Regions from separate parts of the Streptomyces sp. NPDC096136 genome, predicted to be linked through region 1. Evidence: predicted binding sites of a transcription regulator. Region 1 holds the regulator's gene; the other holds the start of a gene.
What was found. The regulator HspR, encoded in region 1, represses chaperone genes until heat shock. The targets are predictions, from matches to a motif close to TTGAGNNNNNNNNNCTCAA.

Region 1 (14,138 bases):
GGCGGTCGACGGAGCGCTGGAGCTCGTCGATCTCCAGCGGCGAGGAGTCGATCTCCATGCGCAGCCGGGAGGCGGCCTCGTCGACGAGGTCGATGGCCTTGTCGGGGAGGAAGCGGGAGGTGATGTACCGGTCGGAGAGGGTGGCGGCGGCGACGAGGGCGCTGTCGTTGATGACCACCTTGTGGTGGGCCTCGTAGCGGCCCTTGAGGCCGCGCAGGATGGCGATGGTGTCCTCGACGGTGGGCTCCGCGACCAGCACCTGCTGGAAGCGGCGCTCCAGCGCCGGGTCCTTCTCGATGCGCTCGCGGTACTCGTCGAGGGTGGTGGCGCCGACCATCCTCAGCTCGCCGCGGGCCAGCATGGGCTTGAGCATGTTGCCCGCGTCCATGGCGGAGTCCCCGCCGGCGCCGGCGCCGACGACGGTGTGCAGCTCGTCGATGAAGGTGATGATCTGGCCCTCGCTCGACTTGATCTCGGCGAGGACGGTCTTGAGGCGCTCCTCGAACTCGCCGCGGTACTTCGCGCCGGCGACCATGGCGCCGAGGTCGAGGGAGACGAGGCGCTTGTTCTTGAGCGACTCGGGGACGTCGCCCTTGACGATGCGCTGGGCCAGGCCCTCGACGACGGCGGTCTTGCCGACGCCGGGCTCGCCGATGAGCACCGGGTTGTTCTTGGTGCGGCGCGAGAGGACCTGGACGACGCGCCGGATCTCGTGGTCGCGGCCGATGACGGGGTCGAGCTTGCCCTCGCGGGCGGCTGCCGTGAAGTCGGTGCCGAACTTCTCCAGGGCCTTGTACTGGCCCTCGGGGTCGGGGGTGGTCACCCGCCGTCCTCCTCGTGCGTTCTCGAAGGCGGCCAGCAGCTTCTTCGCGGTCGCGCCCTGGGCGGAAAGGACCTCACCGGCCGCGCCGCCCTTGGCGGCGACGGCGATGAGGAGGTGTTCGGTGGAGAGGTAGTCGTCGCCGAGCGCCTTGGCCTCGGAGTCGGCTTCGGCGAGCACGGCGAGCAGGTCGCGGCTGGGCTGCGGCGGCGCGACCGTGGAGCCGGTGACGCTGGGCAGGGCGGCGAGCAGCCGCTCGGCGCCGGAGCGGACGGCGGCCTGGTCGGCCTCGGTCGCGGCGAGCAGGTCGGTGATGTTCTCGTTGTCCTCGCCGGCGAGCAGGGCCAGCAGCAGGTGTGCGGGGGTCAGGTCGGCGTGGCCGTCCTTGACGGCCCTGCTGGTGGCCGCGTTCAGCGCGTCACGGCTCTTGTTGGTCAGCTCGGCGTCCACTCTCGGTTTCTCCTCTCCGGCGGGCTACGACTCTCCAGGTGCAGAACTCTGACTGCTTCAGCGTCTGCAAAGTTGAGTCTATTCCACTCAAGGCCGGATCCGGGCCGGACATATGCTTCGGACCATGCCTGATTCCAAGCCGGTCCACGACGTACTCAACCCGACCCCCGCCTACCTCGCCTTCTGGCGGGAGCGGCACATCTGCACCCTGACCACCCCGCGGCCCGACGGCACCCCGCACGTGGTCCCGGTGGGGGTGACGTACGACCCGGAGGCCGGGCTGGCGCGGGTGATCAGCAACAAGCACAGCAGGAAGGTGCGCAACGTGCTGGCGGCGCCGGACGGCGGCGCGCGGGTGGCGGTGTGCCAGATGGAGGGCCGGCGCTGGGCGACGCTGGAGGGGCGGGCGGTGGTCCGCACGGACGAGGCGTCGGTCGCGGACGCGGTGGAGCGCTACGCCGAGCGGTACGGGCGGACGCCCTCGCCGAACCCGGACCGGGTGGTCCTGGAGATCACCCTGGACCGCGCCATGGGGCGCGCCTGAGGAAAACGGCCGGATTCGAGCGGTCCTCCAGAGATTCTCAGGGGATCCTCAGCCGGATGTCCGGTTCGGGCACTGGACGCGGACAGCACAACGGCGCCATCGTGGTCAGGTCCACGATGGCGCCGTTGTGTGGGGGAAGCACCTGGAGCGATCTGCAACGACGGGGGAATCGCCTCAGGCACTGCGGGGGGTGGCGGTGGTGATATCGGGTTCGAAGAGCTGGTGATCGCGCTGATCGAGGTTGACGAAGACCATGCCGTACCGCACTTCGCAGCGGACGGGCTGCGGTGCGCCCCGGGGGCGGCGCAGGCAGCGGTAGGCACGGACGTCCTCGTCCTCCTCGCGCACGATGACGATCGGCTGGCCGAACAGGGTGACCATCAGCGAGTCGCCGGCGTAGGGGATCGCCGTGGCGAGATCGATGAACTGCCAGCCAGAGCGGTATGCCGAGGCCATCTCGCGCCGAAAGTCGCGGTCGTCGGGGGTCATCAGGCGGCCGTCGCAGGAGTGCTGTTCCAGCCCAGGTCGGCACCGAGGTCGTTGGTCCGCGCGCCGGGGGCGACGTTCCAGCCGAGATCGGTCTTGCCCGCCGGCTCGGCGGTCGCACCGGCAACCGCCGGCACGCCGTCCGCGTCACCGTGAACGGCTGCTGCTGCCCCGAAGACCGCAACGGCGGAGAAAACAACGGCAAGCGCCGAGCGAAGCATTCTCTTATACATGGTCGGCTTCGTCCTCACTTGATGGAATCCTCTCCCCCGCACTGTCAGACGATGGCTCATTCAGGCACGTCAGTGCCACAGGGACGATGCATCATGTTCTTACATGTTCAGGACCCTGGGGGGTGGAGATTTGGCAAGAAGCGAGACAAACCCGACACATCACCACCCCGTCACGGAGTTGTGTGCCGAGGGAGCGCGCGTCTACGCGGCAGCCCTGAGCACCGGGCGCATCGCCCGCGGAGAGGTCAGGAACGCCCCCTGCCTGCTCGAATTCGCCCTCCTGCGACCCGACCCGGACGACGCGAACCAACTGCGCGCGGTTCCCCCCTCCGTCGCACTCGCCCAGCGGCTCCACCCGCTCGAACGGGAGATCCAGGACCGCCGGCGCACCGCCGTGGAACTGACCGACGCGTTCGAGCCGTTCCTCACCATCAGCGCCCAGAGCCCCGCCAACACCCACGCCATCACGGTGCTGGAGGGGTTCGACCAGATCAACGCCGCCCTCGACCTGGCCACCGCCGAGTGCCACACCGAGGCCCTGACCGTCCAGCCCGGCGGCGCACGGCCGTCGTTCATCCTCACCGAGGCACTGGAGCGGGCCAGGCCGCTGATCGACCGCGGCGTGAGCATCCGCACGCTCTACCAGCACACGGTGCGCCACAGCCAGGGCACGCTCGCCTACGTGGACCGGATATCCACGGGCAAGGTGGAGATCCGCACGCTGGAGGAGCTCATAGAGCGTCTCATGATCTTCGACCGCACGGTGGCGTTCATCCCGGCGAGCGATGACCGAAAAGTGGCCCTGGAGTTGCGGCACCCGGGGCTGATCGACTATCTGATCCGGGTCTTCGAGCAGCTGTGGCGCAGGGCCGTGCCGCTGACCGACGAGGTCACCTACACGCACAGCCCCGACGGCATCTCGGGCGTCCAGCGCTCCATCGCCCAGCTCCTCATCGAGGGGCACGTCGACGAGGCGATCGCCCGCCGCCTGGGGATGAACGTCCGCACCTGCCGCGCCCACATCGCGAAGCTGGCCACCGCCCTCGGCAGCGGCAGCCGGGCCCAGCTGGGCTACCTCATCGCCCAGTCCGGCATCCTGCACAGCGAGGGCGACGCGGAGGGCGGCCCGGGCTGCCAGGGGCCCGCTGAGGGGCTCACGGCGCCCCGCTGAGGAACGGGCCGGGGGAATATGCCGAAGGCCCCGTCCCGCCCCCTGGAGGGGCCGGACGGGGCCTTCGTACGCGCTGCGGGCCCGGGCGTCAGTCCATCGGGCGCTTGGGGCGCCAGACGACCAGGGCGCTGCCCGGCTGCGGCGGCTGGTACGGGACCAGGTCGCGCCGGTACGAGGCGTGCACCGCGGCCTCGCGGGCCCGGAGGGCGGCGGCCGCTCCGTCCACCGCCGTGGAGAGCTCGGCGACGCGCTGCTGGAGCGCGGCCACCTGGTTCTCCAGTTCGATGATCCGCTTGATGCCCGCCAGGTTGATGCCCTCGTCCTGGGACAGCTGCTGCACCGTGCGGAGCAGCTCGATGTCCCGGGCCGAGTAGCGCCGGCCGCGCCCGGCCGTGCGGTCCGGGGAGACCAGGCCGAGGCGGTCGTACTGGCGGAGGGTCTGCGGATGCAGTCCCGAGAGCTGGGCGGCCACCGAGATCACGTAGACCGGGGTCTCGTCGGTCAGCTGGTACGCCCCGTCACCGAAGCGGGACTGTCGTCGGCGGCCTTCCATGTCAAGCTCCCTTCGCGGACTCGAACAGCAGGGCGCGCGGATCGTCGGACCCGGTGGCGTCCCGGTACATCTCCAGGGCCTCGCGGGCCTTGTCGGACAGTTCCGCCGGTACCGCGACCTCCACCGTGACGAGCAGGTCGCCGCGGGTGCCGTCCTTGCGGACCGCGCCCTTGCCGCGGGCCCGCATCGTACGGCCCGTGGGGGTGCCCGGGGGGAGCTTCAGGGTCACCGGGGGGCCGCCCAGGGTGGGGACCTTGATGTCGGCGCCCAGGGCCGCCTCGGCGATCGTGACGGGCACGGTCACGGTGAGGTTGTCGCCCTTGCGGCCGAACACCGGGTGGGTGCCGACGTGCACGACGACGTAGAGGTCGCCGGCCGGGCCGCCGCGCTCGCCCGGGGCGCCCTTGCCGCGCAGCCGGATCCGCTGGCCGTCGGAGACGCCCGCCGGAATCCGGACCTGCATGGTCCGGGAGGACTTGGCGCGCCCGCTGCCCTTGCAGACCTCGCAGGGGTTCTCCGCGATCAGGCCGCGGCCCTTGCAGTCCGCGCAGGGGTCGGTCAGCGAGAAGCCGCCGCCGCTGCCCCGGGACACCTGTCCGGTGCCGACGCAGGTCGGGCACACCCGGGGCGTGCCGTTCTGGTCGCCGGTGCCCGAGCAGGCCTTGCAGGGAGCCTGCGAGGACATCCGCAGCGGGACCGTCGCCCCGTCCACGGCCTCCGTGAAGGAGAGCGTGACCTCGGACTCGATGTCCTGCCCGCGGCGCGGCTGGGTGCGGGTGCCCGCACCGGCGCCGGCGCCGCGGTTGAACAGGCCGCCGAAGACGTCGCCCAGGCCGCCGCCGAAGCCGCCCTGGCCGGCGCCCTGGGTACCCCCGAAGAGGTCGCCCAGGTCGAAGTTGAACGAGCCGCCCCCGCCCGGACCGGGGCGGAAGCCCCCGTTGCCGAACAGGGCGCGGGCCTCGTCGTACTCCTTGCGCTTCTTGGCGTCGCCGAGGACGTCGTTCGCCTCGGAGATCTCCTTGAAGCGCTCCTCGGCCGAGGCGTCGCCCTTGTTGGCGTCCGGGTGGAACTCGCGGGCGAGCTTCCGGTACGCCTTCTTGATCTCGGCCTCGGTGGCGTCCTTCGGGACACCGAGGACCTTGTAGTAGTCCTTCTCGACGAAGTCCTTCGTGCTCATCCCCGGTGACCCTCCTCTCGGCTACCTACATGGTGTGCGTCAGCCCTTGTCGGGGGCATCCGTGTCCTTGTCGGACGGCGTGTCGCCGTCGGCGGACTCGGACTTCGCGGCGGGTGCCGCGCCCGGCTGGGGCTCGGCCACCGCGACCCGCGCGGGGCGGATCGTGCGCTCGCCGATCCGGTACCCCGGCTGCAGGATCGCCACGCAGGTCGTCTCGGTGACGTCCGGCGCGTACGAGTGCATCAGGGCCTCGTGGATCGTCGGGTCGAAGGGCTCGCCCTCCTTGCCGAACTGCTGCAGCCCCATCTTGGCCGCGGCCGTCTCCAGACCCTCGGCCACCGACTTGAAGCCGCCGACCACCTCGCCGTGCTCCCGGGCCCGGCCGATGTCGTCCAGGGTCGGCAGGAGCTCCGACAGCAGGTTCGCGACCGCGATCTCCTTGACGGCGACCCGGTCCCGCTCCACGCGGCGGCGGTAGTTCTGGTACTCCGCCTGGAGCCGCTGGAGGTCCGCGGTGCGCTCGCCGAGCGCGGTGCGGGCCTGGTCCAGCTGCGCCAGGAGAGCAACGTCCTGAGCGTCCCCGGCGGGGGCCGCCTCCTCCTTCTCGGAGGAGTCGGCGGCCTTCGCCCCGGCGTCGTCAGCGGCCGAGCCGTTGGGGACTTCGGGCTTCTCGTCGAAGCCCGGGGTCTCCTCCGACATCAGGCCTGGCCGCCCTTCGGCTTGTCCTCGTCGACGATCTCGGCGTCGACGACGTCGTCGTCGGCCTTGGCCTGGCCCGCGTCACCGGCGCCGCCGGCGGCCTGGGCGGCCTGCGCGTCGGCGTAGATGGCCTGGCCCAGCTTCTGGCTGACCGCGGCGAGCTTCTCCGTGGCCGTGCGGATCTCGGCGGTGTCCTCGCCCTTGAGCTTGTCCTTCAGCTCGGTGACGGCCGTCTCGACCTCGGTCTTGACCTCGGCCGGGACCTTCTCCGCGTTGTCCGCGAGGAACTTCTCCGTCTGGTAGACGAGCTGCTCGCCCTGGTTGCGGGACTCGGCGGCCTCGCGGCGGCGGTGGTCCTCCTCCGCGTACTGCTCCGCCTCCTGGCGCATGCGGTCGACCTCGTCCTTGCCGAGCGAAGAGCCGCCGGTGACGGTCATCTTCTGCTCCTTGCCCGTGCCGAGGTCCTTCGCGGTCACGTGCATGATGCCGTTCGCGTCGATGTCGAAGGAGACCTCGATCTGCGGGACGCCGCGCGGGGCCGGCGGCAGGCCCGTCAGCTCGAACATGCCGAGCTTCTTGTTGTACGCCGCGATCTCGCGCTCGCCCTGGTAGACCTGGATCTGCACGGACGGCTGGTTGTCCTCGGCCGTCGTGAAGATCTCCGACCGCTTGGTCGGGATGGTCGTGTTGCGCTCGATGAGCTTGGTCATGATGCCGCCCTTGGTCTCGATGCCGAGGGACAGCGGGGTCACGTCGAGGAGCAGGACGTCCTTGACCTCACCCTTGAGCACACCGGCCTGGAGGGTGGCGCCGATGGCGACGACCTCGTCCGGGTTGACGCCCTTGTTGGCGTCCTGACCGCCGGTGAGCTCCTTGACGAGCTCGGCGACGGCCGGCATGCGGGTGGAGCCGCCGACCAGGACCACGTGGTCGATCTCGGACAGGTTGATGCCCGCGTCCTTGATGACGTTGTGGAACGGGGTCTTGCAGCGGTCGAGCAGGTCCGCGGTCAGCTGCTGGAACTGCGAGCGCGTGAGCTTCTCGTCCAGGTGCAGCGGGCCCTCGGCGGAGGCCGTGATGTACGGCAGGTTGATCGTGGTCTCCGTGGAGGAGGACAGCTCGATCTTCGCCTTCTCGGCGGCCTCGCGCAGGCGCTGGAGCGCCATCTTGTCCTTGGAGAGGTCGACGCCGTGGCCGTTGGCGAACTGCTTCACCAGGTAGTCGACGACGCGCTGGTCCCAGTCGTCGCCACCGAGGTGGTTGTCACCGTTGGTGGCCTTGACCTCGACGACGCCGTCACCGATCTCCAGGAGGGACACGTCGAAGGTGCCGCCGCCGAGGTCGAAGACGAGGATGGTCTGGTCGTCCTTGTCGAGGCCGTAGGCCAGGGCGGCGGCCGTCGGCTCGTTGACGATGCGCAGGACGTTGAGGCCCGCGATCTCGCCGGCCTCCTTCGTCGCCTGGCGCTCGGAGTCGTTGAAGTAGGCCGGGACGGTGATGACCGCGTCCGTGACCTTCTCGCCCAGGTACGCCTCGGCGTCGCGCTTCAGCTTCTGCAGGATGAAGGCGCTCATCTGCTGCGGGTTGAAGTCCTTGCCATCCAGGTTGATCTTCCAGTCAGTGCCCATGTGGCGCTTGACGGAGCGGATGGTCCGGTCCACGTTCGTGACCGCCTGGCGCTTGGCCACCTCGCCGACGAGGACCTCGCCGTTCTTGGCGAAGGCGACGACGGACGGCGTGGTCCTGGCACCCTCGGCGTTGGTGATGACGGTGGGCTCGCCGCCTTCGAGAACGCTGACGACGGAGTTAGTGGTGCCCAGGTCGATGCCGACCGCACGTGCCATTTCGATTCCTCCAGCTGACTTGAGTGGAACAGACTCAAGGATGCACGGCGGCCGCGCCCGCGTCAACAGAGCTGAGCCGAGGGGGCTCAACCTTTAGGTCACCCCTACACTCACGGTCCGCCCGGATCGCCCGCGATCCGCCCCTGCGGGGCCCGCGGCGGGGGACGCGGCACCCGGGCCCCGGCCTCCCGCCCGGCACCCGAACGGGTTCCCGGCGCGCCGTGCGGCCGCGCGGCGCACCGGGGGGCGGGCCGGGGTCCGGCAGCGTGCGGGCATGCCCCTGATGCCGCCCCTCCCCGCCCGGCCGCGGCCCCCGCGGATCCGGCTCCCGCGGATCCGGCCCCTGCGGATCCGGCTCCGGATGCCGGCCCGCGCCCCGCTCCGGTGGCCGGCCGGACCCCCCGCGAAGCGCGTCTGCGACCTGATCGGCGCGGCGGCCCTGCTGGCGGTGTGCGCCGGCCCGGTCCTGCTGGCGGCCGCCGTGCTGTACGGGGCCCGGCGCGCGGGCGTCCTCGTACGGGAGCCCGCCCTCGGCCTGGCCGGGCGGCCCTTCCGCACCTGGCGGCTGCGGACCGGGGGCGCGGGGCGGCCGGGGGCGTGGGTGCGGCGGTGCGCCCTGGACGGACTGCCGCAGCTGCTGAACGTGCTGCGTGGCGAGATGTCGCTGGTCGGGCCGCGCCCCGGGGCGGGCGCCGAGCACCCCGAACGCCTGCTCGTACGTCCCGGAATGACCGGATTGTGGCAGGTCAGCGCACGTTCCGACCTCCCCTGGGAGGAGATGGCCCTGCTGGACCGGCACTATGTGGAGAGCCATTGGCTGGGGATGGACCTCGCGATCCTCGCGAAGACCCCTCGGGCCGCCTTCCGACAGAGGCGGGCCTGAGCGACACAGATCACCGCTCACTCACCTACAGTGCGGCGCGGGAAATGGGTAACCTCAAGCCTTGACTCAATAAGTTACCGCTTAGTAAGTCCCGCCCGAGGAGCCCTCCCATGCAACTCGCCGCGATCATCGTGTCGCTGGTCCTGACCGTGGTCGGCGTCGCGCTGCTCGCCCGAGCCGTGGCGCAGATCTACCGGTTCGTGAAACTCGGCCAACCCGTACCCGCGGGCAGTCGTACGGACCGCCCGAAGGAACGAACGATCACCCTGGTCAGGGAGTTCCTCGGGCACTCCCGGATGAACCGCTGGGGCATCGTCGGCTTCGCGCACTGGTTCGTCGCGATCGGCTTCCTGACGCTGCCGCCGACCCTGGTGCAGGCCTTCGGCCAGCTCTTCCAGGCCGACTGGCTGCTGCCGATCGTCGGCGACTGGCTGCCCTTCGAGCTCTACACCGAGTTCATCGGCGTGATGACGGTCGTCGGCATCGCCGTCCTGATGGTGATCCGCCTGCTCAACCTTCCCTCGCGCGCCGGTCGAAAGTCGCGCTTCGCGGGCTCGAAGGCCTGGCAGGCGTACTTCGTCGAGTGGGTCATCCTCACCATCGGCGTCGCCATCCTGTGCCTGCGCGGCCTCGAGGGCGCGATCCACGGCGTGGACACCTACGAGCCGGCGTACTTCGCCTCGTACCCGCTGGTCATGGCCTTCCAGGAGCTCTCGCCCAGCGGCATCCAGAACGCGATCTACTTCACCGCGATGGTGAAGATCAGCGTCTCGTTCATCTGGATGATCACGGTCTCGCTCAACACCAACATGGGTGTCGCCTGGCACCGCTTCCTCGGCTTCCCGAACATCTGGTTCAAGCGGAACGCCGACGGCGCGACGGCGCTCGGCGCCCTCCAGCCGATGACGAGCGGCGGCAAGGAGATCGACTTCGAGGACCCGGGCGAGGACGACGTCTTCGGCGTCTCCCAGGTCGAGCAGTTCTCCTGGAAGGGCATCCTCGACTTCTCCACCTGCACCGAGTGCGGCCGCTGCCAGTCGCAGTGCCCCGCCTGGAACACCGGCAAGCCGCTGTCCCCCAAGCTCCTCATCATGTCGCTGCGCGACCACGCGCACGCCAAGGCCCCGTACCTGCTCGCGGGCGGCGGCAAGACGATGGAGGGCGAGGAGAAGGCCTCGGCCGAGCAGCTCGCCGGCGTCCCCGCCGCGGCCCTCGCGGAGGCGGAGCGCCCGCTCATCGGCACCGCCGAGGAGAACGGCGTCATCGACCCGGACGTGCTGTGGTCCTGCACCACCTGCGGTGCGTGCGTGGAGCAGTGCCCGGTCGACATCGAGCACATCGACCACATCGTCGACATGCGCCGCTACCAGGTGATGATCGAGAGCGCGTTCCCGTCGGAGGCGGGCACGATGCTCAAGAACCTGGAGAAGAAGGGCAACCCCTGGGGCCTGGCCAAGAAGCAGCGGGTGGAGTGGACGAAGGAGGTCGACTTCGAGGTCCCGATCATCGGGAAGGACGCGGAGGACCTCTCGGAGTTCGACTACCTGTACTGGGTCGGCTGCGCCGGCGCGCTGGAGGACCGGGCGAAGAAGACCACGAAGGCCTTCGCCGAGCTGCTGAACATCGCGGGCGTCAAGTTCGCGATCATGGGCGGCGAGGAGAAGTGCACCGGTGACTCGCCGCGCCGCCTGGGCAACGAGCCGCTGTTCCAGCAGCTGGGCCAGGAGAACGTCGCGATGCTGAACATGGCGTTCGGCGAGGACGACGAGGACCCGTCGACGAAGAAGCCGAAGTCGGCGAAGCGGATCGTCTCGACCTGCCCGCACTGCTTCAACACCATCGCGAACGAGTACCCGCAGCTGGGCGGCGAGTACGAGGTCATCCACCACACGCAGCTGCTCCAGCACCTGATCGACGAGGGCCGCCTCACCCCGGTCACCCCGGTCGAGGGCCTGATCACGTACCACGACCCCTGCTACCTGGGCCGCCACAACAAGGTCTACACGCCGCCGCGCGAGATCATGTCGGCCGTCCCGGGCCTGCGCCAGCAGGAGATGCACCGCCACAAGGAGCGGGGCTTCTGCTGTGGCGCCGGTGGCGCGCGGATGTGGATGGAAGAGCGCATCGGCAAGCGCATCAACAACGAGCGCGTGGACGAGGCCCTGTCCCTCAACCCGGACATCGTCTCGACGGCGTGCCCGTTCTGCCTGGTCATGCTGACGGACTCGGTCAACGGCAAGAAGAACGACGGCCAGGCGAAGGAATCCGTCCAGGTCGTGGACGTGGCGCAGCTCCTGCTGGAGTCGGTGAAGGCCCCGGAGCCGACGGAGGAGGAACTGGCCCAGGCCGCCGCCGAAGCCGAAGCCGCCGCGGAGGCCGAGGCGAAGGCCGCCGCCGAAGCGAAGGCGAAGGCCGAGGCGGAAGCCAAGGCCAAGGCGGACGCGAAGGCGAAGGCCGACGCGGAAGCCAAGGCCAAGGCGGATGCGAAGGCGAAGGCCGACGCGGAAGCCAAGGCCAAGGCCGACGCGGAGGCGAAGGCCAAGGCGGAGGCTGAAGCCGAGGTGAACGCGGAGGCGGAGGCCGCTGCGGCCGACACCGAGGCCAAGGCCGAGGCGGAAGCCAAGGCCAAGGCGGAGGCCGAGCCGGAGGCGGACGCGGGCGACACCGAGGCGAAGGCCGACGCGGACGCCGAGGCCGCTCCCGCAGCGGAGGAGAAGGCGGAAGCCGCCGAGGCGAAGGCCGAAGCCGAGACGCCGGCCGAACCGAAGACCGAGGCCGAGGCCGACACCGAGGCGAAGCCGGAAGCCGAGGCGGACGCAGAAGCGGCGGCCAAGGCCGACAGCGAGCCGAAGGCGGAAGCCGCTCCGGAAGCCAAGACCGACACCGAGCCGAAGGCCGAAGCGAAGGCGGAAGCCGAGACCGACGCCGACGCCAAGGCGAAGCCGGAGGCCGACGCCAAGACCGAGGCCGACGCCCAGGCGAAGCCGGAGGCCGACGCCCAGGCGGACGCCGACGGCAAGACCGAGGCTGACGCCCAGGCTAAGCCGGAGGCCGACGCCAAGGCCGACGCCGACGCCGAGGCTAAGCCGGAGGCCGACGCCGAGGCCGAGGGTGACGCGCAGGTGGCGCCCGCCGAGGCGGAGTCCGAGGTGAAGACCGAGGGCGCCAAGTAGCGCCGGCGGCACGATCGACAGGAACGGCCGGTCCCCGTGGAGGGGGACCGGCCGTTCCCGCATGCCGGGCCGGGCACGGCGGGGCTTCCCACAGCCCCACCGGCGCCTGAGGTGGAAACGGAGAAAGGGCGGGGCGGGGAGACGGCTCCGCGCAGCGGCAGCGGCAGCGGCAGAGGCACCCGGAGGACCGCATGGCCCGGCCCGGGCCCGCCGCATCCGCCGCGCCCACCCCCACCCGCCAACATTCCGCCGACAAGGTGGCCAACAGCCACAAAAAGCCACGCACCCCCACGAACCCCCCACCCCCACGCCCCCTAGGGGATGTCACAGCTCAGCCGCAAAGGCCCCGTTTCCACCGGCCCGGCCACGACCGCCCGCCGGAGCAGGTACTTTCGATCACGTGGCTGGATTCAGGATCGGACGGGGCCGGGACGACAACCGCCCCCCGCAACAACCCCCGCACGCCCCGCGGCAGCAGCCGTACGGCCAGCAGCAGGCGCCCCAGGCGCAGGCGCAGGCGCCGTACGGCCATCAGCCGTACCCGCCCGCCGGCGGCCCGCCGCCGCAGCAGCACTGGCCCCAGCCGGGCGGCGGCGGCCACGGGGAGCCCGAGTACTTCGACCCGTACGGCGGCGGCCACCACCAGCAGCCGCACCACGCGCCCCCGCACGAGCCCGCGTACGCGGACAACCCGGGCCACACCCAGGCCTTCTCCCTCGGCGAGGACCCGTACGGCCAGGCCGCGACCTACCACGCCGGAGCGGCCGCCGCCGCCCCGGCCGGGCCGCGCCTGCACTGGAAGGACCTGCTGCGCGGCATCGTGCTGAGGCCCGGCCCGACGTTCCTCCAGATGCGCGACTACGCCGTCTGGGGTCCGGCGCTCACCGTGACCTTCATCTACGGCCTGCTCGCCGTCTTCGGGTTCGACAAGGCCCGCGAGGACGCGATCAAGGCGACCCTCACCCAGGCGATCCCGATCGTCCTGAGCACCGGCGCGGCCTTCGTCGTCTGCGGCCTCATCCTGGGCGCGGTCACCCACACCCTGGCCCGCCAGCTGGGCGGCGACGGGGCATGGCAGCCGACCGTGGGCCTGTCGATGCTGGTCATGTCGATCACGGACGCCCCGCGCCTGCTGGTGGCGGTCTTCCTCAGCGGCGACAACATGGTCGTGCAGGTCCTGGGATGGGCGACCTGGCTCGCGGCCGCCGCGCTGTTCACCTCGATGGTCAGCAAGTCGCACGACCTGCCCTGGCAGAAGGCGCTGGGCGCGTCCGCGATCCAGCTGGTCGCCCTGCTGTCGATGATCAAGCTGGGCATGCTCTGACCGCACGGCCGGACAGCCGGCCTCCCGAACACGGGAAGGGGCCCGCCGCGCACGGTGCGCGGCGGGCCCCTTCCCGTATGCCCTACGAGGCGTCCTACGACGTCAGGCGTCGAGGATCTGGCCCTCGCGCTTGACCACCGGCGGCTCCGTGGACCACGGGAACTCGATCCAGTCGTCGGTCTTCTTCCACACGTACTCGCACTTCACCAGCGAGTGCGACTTCTCGTAGATCACGGCCGAGCGCACCTCGGCGACGTGGCCGAGGCAGAAGTCGTGGACGAGCTTGAGCGTCTTCCCGGTGTCGGCCACGTCATCGGCGATGAGGACCTTCTTGTCGGTGAAGTCGATCGCCTCGGGCACGGGCGCCAGCATGACCGGCATCTCCAGGGTGGTGCCCACACCGGTGTAGAACTCCACGTTCACGAGGTGGATGTTCTTGCAGTCCAGCGCGTAGGCCAGACCGCCGGCGACGAACACCCCGCCCCGGGCGATGCTGAGGATGATGTCCGGCTCGTAGCCGTCGGCGGCGATGGTCTGCGCCAGCTCTCGGACGGCGCTGCCGAACGCCTCGTAGGTCAGGGTCTCGCGTACGTCGCTCATGCCTCGTGCCTCACCTGGGTGCGGTGGAAGTTCTGGAAGGAGCGCGAGGCGGTCGGCCCGCGCTGCCCCTGGTACCTGGACCCGTACCGCTCGCTGCCGTACGGGAACTCCGCGGGCGAGCTGAGGCGGAACATGCACAGCTGCCCGATCTTCATGCCCGGCCAGAGCTTGATCGGCAGGG
Region 2 (14,138 bases), on a different contig from region 1:
CTGCTCGGCCGAGGAGATGAACTCGTCGACGACGGTCTGCGCGCCGTTGACGAAGTCACCGAACTGGGCCTCCCACAGCACCAGCGCGTCCGGGCGGGCCAGCGAGTAGCCGTACTCGAAGCCCATGGCCGCGTACTCGGAGAGCAGCGAGTCGTAGACGTTGTAGCGGGCCTGGTCGTCCGACAGGTACTGCAGCGGCGTGTAGTCGTTGCCGGTCTCCCGGTCGATGAGGACCGCGTGGCGCTGGCCGAAGGTGCCGCGGCGGGAGTCCTGGCCGGACAGGCGGACCGGGGTGCCCTCCATCAGCAGCGAGCCGAAGGCCAGGGTCTCGCCCATGCCCCAGTCGATGGTGCCGTCTTCGACCATCGCCGCGCGGCGCTGCAGCTGCGGCAGCAGACGCGGGTGGACCGTGTGGCCCTCGGGGATGTTGACCTGGGACTCGGCGATCCGCTTGACGACGTCCTGCGAGATCGCGGTGTTCACCGCGACCGGGAACTCCTGCGCGGTCTGCGCCGGCGCGACGGCGGCGCCCGCGGGCTGCGTGGCGGCCTCGCGGACCTCCGCGAAGACCTTCTCCAGCTGGCCCTGGAAGTCCTGGAGCGCCTGCTCCGCCTCTTCCAGCGTGATGTCGCCGCGACCGATGAGGGACTCGGTGTACAGCTTGCGCACCGAGCGCTTCTTGTCGATCAGGTCGTACATCAGCGGCTGCGTGAACGCCGGGTTGTCCGACTCGTTGTGACCGCGGCGGCGGTAGCAGATGAGGTCGATCACGACGTCCTTGTTGAACGCCTGGCGGAACTCGAAGGCGAGCCGCGCGACGCGGACCACGGCCTCCGGGTCGTCGCCGTTCACGTGGAAGATCGGCGCCTCGATCATGCGGGCCACGTCGGTCGCGTACATCGACGAACGCGAGGACTCCGGGGCGGCGGTGAAGCCGACCTGGTTGTTGATCACGACGTGGACGGTGCCGCCGGTGCGGTAGCCGCGCAGCTGCGACATGTTCAGGGTCTCGGCGACCACGCCCTGGCCGGCGAACGCGGCGTCGCCGTGCAGGGCGACGGGCAGGACGGTGAAGTCCGTGCCGGCCTTGCCGATGACGTCCTGCTTGGCGCGGGCGACACCCTCCAGGACCGGGTCCACGGCCTCCAGGTGCGAGGGGTTGGCGACGAGCGAGACCTTGATCTGCTCCCCGTCCAGGCCCGTGAAGGTGCCCTCGGCGCCCAGGTGGTACTTGACGTCGCCGGAGCCGTGCATGGACTTCGGGTCGAGGTTGCCCTCGAACTCGCGGAAGATCTGCGCGTACGACTTGCCGACGATGTTCGCCAGGACGTTCAGGCGGCCGCGGTGGGCCATGCCGATGACGACCTCGTCGAGGCGGGCCTCGGCGGCCGAGTCGATGACGGCGTCGAGCAGCGGGATGACGGACTCGCCGCCCTCCAGCGAGAAGCGCTTCTGGCCGACGTACTTCGTCTGCAGGAAGGTCTCGAAGGCCTCCGCCGCGTTCAGGCGGCGCAGGATGCGCAGCTGCTCCTCGCGCTCCGGCTTGGAGTGCGCGCGCTCGATGCGGTCCTGGATCCAGCGGCGCTGCTTCGGGTCCTGGATGTGCATGAACTCGACGCCGGTGGTGCGGCAGTACGAGTCGCGCAGCACGCCGAGGATGTCGCGGAGCTTCATCATCGACTTGCCGGCGAAGCCGCCGACCGCGAACTCGCGCTCCAGGTCCCACAGGGTGAGGCCGTGCTCGGTGATGTCGAGGTCGGGGTGCTTGCGCTGCTTGTACTCCAGCGGGTCGGTGTCGGCCATGACGTGGCCGCGGACCCGGTAGGAGTGGATCAGCTCGAAGACGCGGGCGGCCTTCGTGACGTCGTCGTCGTGGGACGCGTCGATGTCGCGCATCCAGCGGACCGGCTCGTACGGGATCCGCAGCGACTCGAAGACGCTGTCGTAGAAGCCGTTCTCGCCGAGGAGGAAGTTCGCGACGACGCGCAGGAACTCGCCGGAGGCCGCACCCTGGATGACCCGGTGGTCGTAGGTCGAGGTCAGGGTCATGACCTTGGAGATGCCCAGCTTGTTCAGGGTGTCCTGCGAGGTGCCCTGGAACTCGGCGGGGTAGTCCATGGAGCCGACGCCCATGATGACCGACTGTCCGGGCATCAGGCGGGGCACGGAGTGGACGGTGCCCAGGCCGCCGGGGTTGGTCAGGGAGACCGTGACGCCGGTGAAGTCGTCCATCGTCAGCTTGCCGACGCGGGCGCGGCGGACGATGTCCTCGTAGGCCTGCCAGAACTCGAAGAAGTTCAGGGTCTCGGCCTTCTTGATGCCGGCGACGACGAGCTGGCGGTCGCCGTTCGGCTTGACCAGGTCGATCGCGAGGCCGAAGTTCACGTGCTCCGGCTTGACCAGGGTCGGCTTGCCGTCCTTCTCCTGGAAGGAGTAGTTCATCGACGGCATGGCCTTGATGGCCTGCACCATCGCGTAGCCGATGAGGTGGGTGAAGGAGATCTTCCCACCGCGGGCGCGCTTGAGGTGGTTGTTGATGACGATGCGGTTGTCGAACAGCAGCTTCACCGGGACGGCGCGCACGGACGTGGCCGTCGGCACCTCCAGCGAGGCGTTCATGTTCTTGGCCACGGCGGCCGCGGGACCGCGGAGCGTCACCAGCTCGGGGCCCTGGGGGGCCTCGGTGGCGGGCGCGGCCTTCTGAGCCGGGGTGGTGGCGGCCGGAGCCGCGGCCTGAGGGGCGGGCGCGGCCGGTGCGGCGGCCGGGGCCTGGGAGGTGACAGTCACAGCAGGGGCACCAGAGGGGGTGGCAGGAGCAGGGGAAGGAGCTGACACGGGAGTGGTCGCGGCGGGGGCCGGCGCGGCGGGCGCCGCCCCCGTGGCGGCGTCGGCGGCCTGCGGGAGCGCGACGGGGGCGGTGGCGGCCTGTGCGGAGGCGCCATCCGTCGTCGCGGACTTCTCGGGACCGTCCGCCTTCACCGGAGCGGCAGCGCCCCCCGGCTTGTAGTCGGCGAAGAAGTCCCACCAGGCCCGGTCGACCGAGTTCGGGTCCTGGAGGTACTGCTGATAGATCTCGTCGACGAGCCACTCATTCGCGCCGAAGCCTGAGGCAGGGGTCTTCCCGCCCTCTGCTGCGTCGGTCGTGGTGCTCGGGTTACTGGGGGACTGTGGCGACACGGCGGCAACCGCCCTCTTCCGCTTCACAAGGTATGGACAGCGGGAATAAAGGCTACGCCTCCCCGGCGGTGCAATGCAGGCCGGGCGGGACTTCCGTCGCGCAGGTCACACCGAACGGCGGGTTTCGCCACGTGGAATGGCGGGAAACAAGCGTGGTTCGGGTAGGCGGCAGCCAGGTTGCGACCCCCATGGCCTCGCACCCCTGACGACCTCGGGCACGTGTGGCCGAGATCATGTCCTTCCCACTCGAACCCTACGTCAAGACAGCACCGGCGAGCTGCCCGGAAGGGTGACAAGGATTCGGCAACCACGTGACGATTCGGCCACGCGGATCTCCCCTCCGTGCAGGCCGACGGCCCAGCGGGCGATCGCCAGCCCCAGCCCGGTGCCCCCGTCGCCGCCGCCCGCCGAGCCCCGGTTGAACCGCTCGAAGACCCGGTGCCGCTCCGCCTCCGGAATCCCCGGCCCCTCGTCCACGACCTCCAGGGCCAGGCTCCCGGGCGTGTCGCCCGACCGCGCCCGGACCGTGACCCGGCCGTGCGCCGGACTGTGCTTGACGGCGTTGTCGATCAGGTTCGCCACCACCTGGTGCAGCCGCTCCGCGTCCGCGTACGCGGTCAGCTCCGGAGGATGCACGTCCAGATGGAGGTGCACGTCGTTGCGGGTGTGCCCACCCGAACCGGAAGACAGGCCAGGGCGCCCCGCGGCCGCCAGCCCCGACTCCTTCAGCACCCCCGACAGGTACGGCCACACCTCGAAGCGGCGCGCCTTCAGCGGCACCACCCCGTTGTCCACCCGCGACAGGTCCAGCAGCGTCTCCACCAGCCGGCCGAGCCGCTCCGCCTGCTTCAGCATCGTCCGCATGGTCTCCGGATCGGCCTCCGAGACCCCGTCCACCACGTTCTCCAGCACGGCCCGCAGCCCCGCGATCGGAGTGCGGAGCTCGTGCGAGACGTTCGCGACCAGCTCTCGACGGTGCCTGTCCTCGGCCTCCAGATCGCCGGCCATCCGGTTGATCGTCGAGGCCAGATCGCCCAGCTCGTCCCGGCGCCCCGCCCCGCTCACCCGGCGGGTGTAGTCCCCGTGCGAGATGGCCCGGGCGACCGTCGTCATCTCGTCCAGCGGCGCCGTCAGGCCGTGCGCCACGAACTGGGTGATCAGCATCGAGGCGATCACCGAGAAGACCGTGATGAACCGCAGCTCCGTGTCCGTGCGCAGCGCCACCATCAGCAGCCCGGTGGTGATGAACACCGAGACCACGACGAGCGTGCCCAGCTTGGTCTTGATCGAGAACGGCGAGAACGGCCGGAGCCCCCCGTCGGGGCGCCCGCCGCTCACGCCTGCGCCGGGGTCTCCAGGGCGTACCCGACGCCGTGGACCGTGCGGATCCGCTCCGCGCCGATCTTCCGGCGCAGGGCCTTGATGTGGCTGTCGACGGTCCGGGTGCCCGACGCGTCGGCCCAGTCCCACACCTCCGCCAGCAGCTGCTCCCGCGACAGCACCGCCCGCGGGGTCCCCGCCAGGCACACCAGCAGGTCGAACTCGGTCGGCGTCAGGTGCACGTCCTCCGCCTGCACCCGCACCCGGCGCTGGGCGTGGTCGATCTCCAGGTCCCCCAGCCGCAGGGTCGCCCCGCGCGGGGCGGTAGCGGCCTGGGTGGCCCGTTCCACCCGGCGCAGCAGCACGTGCACCCGCGCGGCCAGCTCGCGCATGGAGAACGGCTTCGTCATGTAGTCGTCCGCCCCGACCCCCAGGCCGACCAGCATGTCGGTCTCGTCGTCCCGGGCCGTCAGCATCAGCACCGGGACCGGCCGCTGCGCCTGCACCCGCCGGCACACCTCCAGCCCGTCGAAGCCGGGCAGCATGACGTCCAGCACCAGCAGCTCGGGCAGCCAGCTCTCGGCCGACGCGACGGCGGCCGGGCCGTCGTAGGCCGTCTGCACCTGGAAGCCCTCGGCACGCAGCCGGGCCGCGATGGCGTCGGCGATGGTGCGGTCGTCCTCGACCACCAGCACGCGCCGCTGGGCACCTGGGGTGGCCGCGGCGCCGTTGTGGGTGTGTGTCTGTTCCATGTCCCGCCCCTGATGATCCGCGTGATGGCTGGGGTGCAGCGTAGAGGAGGCACCGGGCTGCGGCCATGGAGGGTTCGGACAGGACCGGACGGCATGCGGAATCAGAGATTCATCCCGGATTCCTCAGGCGGAGTCGAATCCGGGGAGGGCCGCGAGCACCCGGGAGAGGGCCGGCGGCAGTGCCGTCTGGTCGGCCGCCACCTCGGATCCGCCGTGGACGAAGGAGTACGTGAACCCGTCGTAGACCGGCGGATCTGCGGTCGCGGTGCGGGGCAGGTGCGCGAAGTCCGCCTCGCGCAGCGCGGTGCGCAGCTCCTCCAGTTCCCCCGGGGCGAGACGGCCCTTGCGCAGGTCCTCGTCCTGCTCGCCCAGGAGGGTCCAGGAGCCGTCGCCGTTGACGAGCAGGGTGCGGGTCCGGCCCGCGAAACCGCCGCTGCGGGTGACGCGCAGCAGGCTCTCGGTGGACGGGTCGGCGGAGGGCCGCGCGGTGCCGGGGGCGGTCGCCGTCGGGCGGGGGGCGGGCGGGGCCGTGGGCGTGGACCCCGGGGCGGTCGCCGCCGGTGCCGTCGGGGCGGGTGCCGTGGCCCCCGCCGGCGCGGGGCCGCCCGGGGAGCCGTCGTGGCCGCACCCCGCCAGGGACACCGCGGCCAGCAGCACCGCCGCCGCGGCCCCGGCCGCTCGCATCGCTCGCACGCGCCACCTCCAGCGGGTCACCGGTACCGCCCCCGAGTATGGAGGCCCCGAACCGCTACGGAAAGCACCCCGGAGGACGTCATCCACCGCATGGCCCCCTGGCGCTGGTTCCCGCCGCTGCTCGCCGTCCTCCTCCTCGGCCTGTGGGGGCTGGAGCGGGGACCGGGCCCCGGCAGCATGTGGCGCGACGAATCCACCACCTGGCAGGTCGCGCACCGGCCGGCCGGGCAGCTCCCGGACCTGCTCGGGCAGGTCGACGCGGTGCACGGGCTGTACTACGGGGTGATGCACGCCGTGTTCGCGGCGTTCCCCCTCCCGGGGGACGCCGGCGGCCCGGGCCTGTGGGCGCTGCGGCTGCCGTCCGTGGCGGGGACGGCCCTCGCCGCCGGGGGCGTGGCGGCCGCGGCGCACCGGCTGGCGGGGCCGCGGGCCGCGCTGGCGGCCGGCACCGTCTACGTCCTGCTCCCGCCGGTGCAGATGTACGGGCAGGAAGGGCGCTCGTACGCCCTGGTCGCGGCGGCCGTGGCCTGGGCCACGTACCTGATGCTGCGGCGGTGGTGGGCCGCCTACGCGGTGGTGCTGCTGGCCGGCTGCTGGCTGCACGGGTTCGCCGCGCTGGCGCTGCTCGCGCACGGCTGCTGCGCCTGGCGGGCGCGGGGCTGGAGGTGGGCGGCCGGGGCGGTCGCCGCCGGGCTGCTGCCCCTGGCTGTGGTGGGCGCGGGGCAGGCGGGCCGGCAGCTGGGCTGGCTGGGGCGGCCCGGCTGGCAGGACTGGGCGGCGTACGGGGTGCTGGCGGCGGCCGTGCTCCTGCTGGCCCGCGGCCCGGGCGCCGCGCCGCCACTCGTCCGGGTGGCCGTGCCGCTGGCCCTGCTGCCGCCGGGGCTGCTGATGGCGGTCTCGCTGGTGCACCCCTGGTACGTCGACCGGTACGTCCTGTACGCCCTGGTCGGGCTCGCCCTGCTCGCGGGGGCGCGGCCGGCGGGGGTGCGGGCGGCCCGGCTGCGGGGGTGGGCGCCCTGGCCGGCGGCGGCCCTGCTGCTGGTGCCGGCGGCGGTGTGGTCGGCGTGGCTGCGGACCCCCGAGAGCCGCAGGGACGACGTCCTCGCCGTCGCGGCGGTGGTCCGGCAGGAGGGCCGCCCGGGGGACGCGGTGCTGTTCCTGCCCTCGCGGCGGCGGGAGTGGCTGCTGTCCTCGCCGCGGGTGTACGCGGGGCTGCGCGACGTGGCCCTGGCCGTCGCCCCGGCCGCCTCGCACACCCTCCACGGCACGGAGCTCCCCCCGGACCGGATCCGGCGGGCCCTGCTGGACTCCGCCCGGGTGGTGGCCCTGCTGGACCCCGCGGACCAGCCGCTGGACCCGTACCCGGCGGAGGCGGTCAAGCGCGACACCCTGGCCGCCTCGTTCGACCGCTGCTCGGTGACGGAGGTCAGAGGAGCGAGGGTGGCGGTGTACGCCCGGCGCGGCGCGTGCGGCTGAGCCGGGGCGAGAGGGCCCCGCCGGCCGCGCGAGTGCGCCAGGATGGGCGGCAGACCCGTGCCCGACGCCGCCCCGGAGGCCCCGCATGCCCGTACCCCCGATACCCGGACCCCTGGTCACCGCCGACCGGCTCGCCGCACACCTCGGCCGGGTCGTGGTGTTCGACGCCTCCGTCGGGGCGCACCGGGGCGCGCCCGCGAGGATCCCCGGGGCCCGTCCCTTCGACCTGGACGGCGGCCTCTCCGACCACACCGCCCCCGCCCCGCACACCATGCCGGCGGCCGCCGCGTTCGAGGAGGCCCTGCGGGCGCTCGGGGTCGACGACACCGACACCGTGGTCGTGTACGACGCCGCAGGGATCTACTCCAGCGCCCGCGCCTGGTGGATGCTGCGCGCCATGGGCTTCGACCGCGCCGCCGTGCTCGACGGCGGACTGCCGGCCTGGACCGCGGCCGGGCTGCCCGTCGAGGCCGCCCCGGCGGCGTACGACGGCCCGCGCGGCTCCTTCACCGCCCGGCCCCGCCCCGGGCTGCTCGTGGACGCCGACACCGTCGCCGGGGCGCTCGCCGACCCGGACGCCGCCGTGCTCGACGCCCGCACCCGGGAGCGCTTCGCCGGCACCGCCCCCGAGCCCCGGCCGGGGCTGCGCGGCGGCCACATGCCGGGCGCGCTCAACCTGCCGTTCGGCGAACTCCAGGGGCCGCGGGGCCTGATGCGCCCGCCCGGCGAACTCCGTGCGGCCTTCGAGGCGTTGGCGCCGGGACGGGAACGGCTCTACTTCAGCTGCGGCTCCGGCGTCACGGCCTGCGTCCTCGCGCTGGGGGCGACCCTGGCCGGATACGGGCGGACCGCGGTGTACGACGGCTCCTGGAGCGAGTGGGGCACGCCCTCGGACCGGCCGGTGGCGAGCGGGGGCTGAGCGGCGCGTCGCCGCGGGGGCGGTGCGGGGCGAGGCGGGGGTGGGGTTAACTCCACCCCGGTTCGGATGCCTGCACCCGCGAAACCGGGCCGTCCGCTGGGCAGACTCCTGGGCATGGCACCTCACACCACGTCAACCCGCCTCGTCGTCACGGCCCTCGGGGCCGCCCTCCTGCTGTCCGGCTGCGCCCTGACGGGGGTGGGCCCGGCGAAGACCGCCGACGCCGACGCCACCGTCACCGAGGCGGTCACGGCGGTGGAGCTGACGGGCGTCCGCAGCGGTGACGTCGAGGTGGCCCCGGGCTCCGGCCCCGGGGTCGCCGTCCACCGGGTCGTCCACTACCGGGGCGCCGAGGCGCCCGCGCCCGGGCAGCGGGTCTCGGGCGGGGTGCTGACCTTCAGCGACGGCTGCGGGGACGACTGCTGGATCGACTACCGCCTGGAGGTGCCGGCGGCGGCCCGCGTACGGGTCGAGAGCAGCAGCGGCGACATCACGGTCAAGGGCGTCGCCCGGGCCGACCTGACCTCCTCCTCCGGAGACGTCCGCGCCGAGGGGATCACCGGCCCGGTGAAGGTCCGCACCTCCTCCGGGCGGATCACCGCCGCCGGCCTGCAAGGGGCCGAGGCCGAGTTCCGGGCCAGCTCCGGGGACGTCGAGGCCGCCTTCGCCAAGCCCCCCGCCTCGGTGTCCGTCACCACCAGCTCCGGCGACGTCGGCGTGACGGCCCCGCAGGGCCCCTACGCGCTGTCCACCGACACGTCCTCCGGGACCCGCCACCTCTCCCTGGCCGACACCCCCGGCGCGCCGTCGGGCATCAAGGTGCGCACCAGCTCGGGCGACATCCGCGTCGGCGCCTCCTGACCGGCGCCCCCTCCTCGTCGCGGACGGCGTCGACGTCCCCACCCCGATCGGCGGGCGGGCTCGTCGACGGGGCCGGCGCAGCTGTTCGCCCCCGGCGAACGCCAGTTGGGGAACATTGCCGGGCGCAGAAGCATTGAGTCGGCATAGCTCAACTTCACTGCCGGAGGGAAGATCATGGCTTCGACGTCCGCAACGCTCACCCTGCCCGTGCTGCCGCTCGACGACGAGGTCGTGCTGCCCGGGATGGTCGTCCCGCTGGACCTGTCCGATGCCGAGGTGCGCGCGGCCGTCGAGGCCGCGCAGGCCGCGCGGGGCAGCGGGAAGCCCCGGGTGCTGCTCGTGCCACGGGTCGACGGGAAGTACGCCGGGATCGGCGTGCTGGGGACCGTCGAGCAGGTCGGGCGGCTCTCCGACGGCGATCCAGGGGCGCTGATCCGCGGGCGCGGACGCGTCCGGATCGGCGCCGGGACCACCGGGCCCGGAGCGGCGCTCTGGGTCGAGGGGGAGACCGTCGAGGAGAAGGTGCCCGACCCGCTGCCCGGATCGGTCGCCGAGCTCGTCAAGGAGTACAAGGCCCTCGCCACCAGCTGGCTCAAGAAGCGCGGCGCCTGGCAGGTCGTGGACCGGGTGCAGCAGATCGAGGGGGTGTCCGCGCTCGCCGACAACTCCGGGTACTCGCCGTTCCTGACCGTGGCCCAGAAGGTCGAACTGCTGGAGACCGTCGACCCCGTCGCCCGGCTGCGGCTCGCCGTCAAGGCGCTCGGCGACCACCTCGCCGAGCAGGACGTCGCCGAGTCCATCGCCAAGGACGTCCAGGACGGCGTCGAGAAGCAGCAGCGCGAGTTCCTGCTGCGCCGCCAGCTGGAGGCCGTCCGCAAGGAGCTGCGCGAGCTGGGCGGGGAGAAGGAGGGCGAGGAGTCCGACGACTACCGCGCCCGCGTCGAGGCCGCCGACCTGCCCGAGAAGGTGCGCGAGGCCGCCCTCAAGGAGGTCGACAAGCTGGAGCGCTCCAGCGACCAGAGCCCCGAGGGCTCCTGGATCCGCACCTGGCTGGACACCGTCCTGGAGCTGCCCTGGAACGAGCGCAGCGAGGACGGCTACGACATCCGCGGGGCGCGGGCCGTGCTCGACGCCGAGCACGCCGGGCTGGACGACGTCAAGGACCGCATCACCGAGTACCTCGCCGTGCGCAAGCGGCGCGGCGAGCGCGGGATGGGCGTCATCGGCGGGCGGCGCGGCGGCGCCGTGCTCGCGCTGGTCGGGCCCCCCGGAGTCGGCAAGACCTCCCTCGGGGAGAGCGTGGCCCACGCCATGGGCCGCACGTTCGTCCGCGTCGCCCTCGGCGGCGTCCGGGACGAGGCCGAGATCCGCGGCCACCGCCGCACCTACGTCGGAGCCCTGCCGGGCCGGATCGTACGGGCGATCAAGGAGGCCGGGTCCATGAACCCGGTCGTCCTCCTCGACGAGATCGACAAGGTCGGCTCCGACTTCCGCGGCGACCCCGCCGCGGCCCTGCTGGAGGTACTGGACCCGGCGCAGAACCACACCTTCCGCGACCACTACCTGGAGGTCGAGCTCGATCTGAGCGACGTGGTCTTCCTGGCCACCGCGAACGTGCTGGAGGCCATCCCGGAGGCCCTGGCCGACCGCATGGAGCTGGTGCGCCTCGACGGCTACACCGAGGACGAGAAGGTCGTCATCGCCCGCGACCACCTGCTGCCCCGCCAGCTGGAGCGCGCCGGCCTCGCCGCGGACGAGGTGGTCCTGGAGGAGGACGCCCTGCGCAAGCTCGCGGGGGAGTACACCCGCGAGGCGGGCGTGCGCACCCTGGAGCGGTCCATCGCGCGGCTGCTGCGCAAGGTCGCCTCGCAGCACGAGCTGGGCGAGCGGGAGTTCCCGTTCTCCATCGGCGCGGGCGAGCTGCGCGGCCTGATCGGGCGCCCGCACCACGTGCCGGAGTCCGCCCAGGACCCGGCGGAGCGGCGCACGGCGGTCCCGGGCGTGGCCACCGGCCTCGCCGTGACCGGCGCCGGCGGCGACGTGCTCTTCGTCGAGGCCTCCCTGGCCGACCCCGAGACGGGGGCCGCCGGGCTGACCCTGACCGGGCAGCTGGGCGACGTGATGAAGGAGTCGGCGCAGATCGCGCTCAGCTTCCTGCGCTCGCACGGCGCGGAGCTGGAGCTCCCGGTCGCCGACCTGAAGGACCGGGGCGTGCACATCCACTTCCCGGCGGGAGCCGTCCCCAAGGACGGGCCGAGCGCGGGCATCACCATGACCACCGCGTTGGCCTCCCTGCTCTCCGGCCGCCAGGTCCGCACGGACGTGGCCATGACCGGCGAGGTCTCGCTGACCGGGCGGGTGCTGCCCATCGGCGGGGTCAAGCAGAAGCTGCTCGCCGCGCACCGGGCCGGGCTGACCACCGTGATCATCCCGAAGCGCAACGAGGCCGACCTCGACGACGTCCCCAGCGAGGTGCTGGAGCGGCTGGAGGTACACCCGGTGACCGACGTGCGCCAGGTGCTGGAGCTCGCCCTCGCCCCGGCCGTCGTGTCCTTCACCAAGGCCGCCTGACCGGCGGCGCGGCGTCACCGCGGGCCCGGGACCCCGCTCCCCCCGGACTCCGTCCGGGGGGACCCCAGGCGGGGCCCCGGGCCCGCGGCGCACCACCTGCGAAATACTGGACCCGTACAGGGGTGCCGGGTTCGCACCCCCATCACCGATGGGAGCGGCACGTGCACGGCAGTGAAGACCAGGAGTTCCTCGCTCTGGAGCGGGAGCTGTCCGTCTTCCTTCGGCGCGCCCGCGCCTCCTCGGGCGAGATGGCACGCGCCCTGCACCCGGAGCTGGAGCCCGCCGCGTACGGGCTGCTCGTCCGGCTGGAGGCCGCCGGCCGCCAGCGGGCCACCGAGCTGGCCGCCTACTTCGGCGTCGGCAAGGCCACCATGAGCCGGCAGCTGCGCGCCCTGGAGCTCCTGGGCCTGGTCGCCCGCGAGCCGGACCCCGCCGACGGCCGCGCCTTCCTGGTCGGCCTCACCGACGAGGGCCGGGAGCGGTTCCTGCGCGTACGGGGGGCCCGGCGCGAGCAGTACATGCGCAAGCTGGCCGACTGGGACCGCGGCGAGGTCGCCGAGCTGGCCCGGCTGCTGAACCAGCTGAACTCCGGCGAGGAGTAGCACCCGGGAACTCCGGCGAGGAGCAGCACCCGGCCGGAGCGCCGCCTCACAGCTCCGCGTAGACCGCCGAGGCGTCGTCGTGCCGCTTGTGGCGGGCCGGCGGCCGCAGCGGATCGGACTCGATGGCCCGGACCCGCCCGATCAGCCCCCGCGCCCCCTCCTCGCGCAGCACGTCCAGACAGGCCGCCCAGTCGCCCTCCCCGAACGTGTCCGTCCACCGGCTCGCCCCGTCCGTCAGCGCGGCCAGCGCCCCCACCCGGTCGCGCGGGGTGCGCCCGGTGACCGCCCGCGCCGCCACCGACGGGTCCGCGGCGGCCGTGAAGAACCCGCCCTCGGCGTTGCGCAGCGCGTCCGTCGCCGCCACCGAGCCGCGCACCCCCTGCGGGATCCGGTCCAGCCGGTCGTCGAGCACCGCGGTGACCCCGCCGCCCGGCGCCCGCAGCAGGAGCACGGAGTCCGACAGCACGAGGTGTTCCACGCAGGCCGCGTCCCAGCGCGCCATCACCACCGTCGCCTGCGGGGTGCGGACGTGAGAAAGGTCACAGGTGTCGCGGTGCGTGTCGGCCGTGTCCTCGATGGCCCGCGCCAGGATCCGGTCGAGTGGCATGTCCCGCCGCGATCCGGACAGTTCGGTCAATCGGCCGCCCAGCCGGGTGGTGAACCAGGGCACTCCGTGCGCGCACCCGTCGTCCCCGCGCGGCGGAGTGACCCCGTCCAGGACGACCACAACACCCCCTCCCGCCGCAGGTGTCGACGCCGACACCCAGTCCTCGTTGGGGCGTTCCGCACTTCCGGGGGCCGAGGCGAGGTCGATGCGCATGGGGACATTCTGCCCACCGGGGCCCTTTGGCGCCGGGAAGGTACGTACCAATACCGGAACCGGTACTGCCGGTAAGTGTGGGCGGGCATATTGCCAAAGCCCGCCCCGACCTTCAACCACCCGTCCAAGGAGGGCCCCTGGCACGCCGTGCCCGAGTTGGTCGGCCACTCCTCCGTGATGTTCACTCCTTCGAGTGGCCGGGTGGGCGATGTGCGGCTCTCCTCCCAACACACTGCGAAGGTCTGAGGCGGTACGAGGGGGCAGGGGGCGTTTACTTGTTGACCGGCCGTTACCTCGGCCACACGAGTAGACGAGCACGACCTCACGTACAGGATTGCGAGCACCGGTGCAGAAGAAGCGGTCTCGGAAGAACGGCACCGCCAGCGCCGACGGACCCGCCAACGCAGGACGACGCGTACGCGTCCGCAGCAGGCTGGTCGTCGGAGTAGCAGTCGCCGGACTCACCGTCCTCGCGGCCGGCACCCCCGCCGTCGTCTCCGCCACCAGGGAACTGGACGACTCCCAGCGACTCGTCACCCTCGCCGAGCAGACACAGCACGCCCTCACCCTCGTCCACCTCCTGGGCGACGAGCGCGACGCCGTCGTCGAGTACGTGGCCAAGGGCCGCCCCGGCAACGCCAAGGCCCCCGTCGACGAGCGCACCGCGCGCACCGACCGGCAGCTCGCCGAACTCCGCCCGGAGGCCGACGAGGACCTCGCCCGCGCCCTCGGCCACATCAAGGCCGCCCGCGCCGAGGCCGTCGACGGCAAGGGCACCGCCGTGGCCGCCCAGCAGGCCTACGCCGGCGTCCTCACCGAACTCCTCGCGCCCGGCGACCGGCTCGCCGAGCTCACCCCGCCCCGCGCCGACGCCGCCCTCGCCTTCACCCGCCCCATGGCCCCGCTGAGCCAGGCCGTGGACCAGGCCTCCGCCACCCGCGGGCTGC

Region 2: a site for HspR is predicted at 9,332-9,350, ahead of lon (endopeptidase La). Genes of this name have one in related genera too.

What each region holds. Positions count from the first base shown of each region.
Region 1 is NZ_JBIWFZ010000005.1:137,319-151,456, forward strand. Features, by position in the region: gene clpB (ATP-dependent chaperone ClpB) at 1-1,270, opposite strand, end outside; gene ACIRBY_RS12500 (pyridoxamine 5'-phosphate oxidase family protein) at 1,395-1,814, shown strand; gene ACIRBY_RS12505 ((2Fe-2S)-binding protein) at 1,989-2,303, opposite strand; gene ACIRBY_RS12510 (hypothetical protein) at 2,303-2,551, opposite strand; gene ACIRBY_RS12515 (helix-turn-helix transcriptional regulator) at 2,637-3,704, shown strand; gene ACIRBY_RS12520 (heat shock protein transcriptional repressor HspR) at 3,793-4,257, opposite strand; gene dnaJ (molecular chaperone DnaJ) at 4,259-5,434, opposite strand; gene grpE (nucleotide exchange factor GrpE) at 5,474-6,133, opposite strand; gene dnaK (molecular chaperone DnaK) at 6,133-7,977, opposite strand; gene ACIRBY_RS12540 (sugar transferase) at 8,252-8,860, shown strand; gene ACIRBY_RS12545 (heterodisulfide reductase-related iron-sulfur binding cluster) at 8,971-12,033, shown strand; gene ACIRBY_RS12550 (Yip1 family protein) at 12,434-13,357, shown strand; gene ACIRBY_RS12555 (phosphoribosyltransferase) at 13,460-13,957, opposite strand; gene dcd (dCTP deaminase) at 13,954-14,138, opposite strand, start outside.
Region 2 is NZ_JBIWFZ010000003.1:602,460-616,597, forward strand. Features, by position in the region: gene ACIRBY_RS09100 (multifunctional oxoglutarate decarboxylase/oxoglutarate dehydrogenase thiamine pyrophosphate-binding subunit/dihydrolipoyllysine-residue succinyltransferase subunit) at 1-3,177, opposite strand, end outside; gene ACIRBY_RS09105 (ATP-binding protein) at 3,436-4,515, opposite strand; gene ACIRBY_RS09110 (response regulator transcription factor) at 4,512-5,249, opposite strand; gene ACIRBY_RS09115 (hypothetical protein) at 5,373-5,942, opposite strand; gene ACIRBY_RS09120 (hypothetical protein) at 6,033-7,418, shown strand; gene ACIRBY_RS09125 (sulfurtransferase) at 7,504-8,337, shown strand; gene ACIRBY_RS09130 (DUF4097 family beta strand repeat-containing protein) at 8,452-9,198, shown strand; gene lon (endopeptidase La) at 9,373-11,769, shown strand; gene ACIRBY_RS09140 (MarR family winged helix-turn-helix transcriptional regulator) at 11,931-12,371, shown strand; gene ACIRBY_RS09145 (hypothetical protein) at 12,418-13,191, opposite strand; gene ACIRBY_RS09150 (nitrate- and nitrite sensing domain-containing protein) at 13,538-14,138, shown strand, end outside.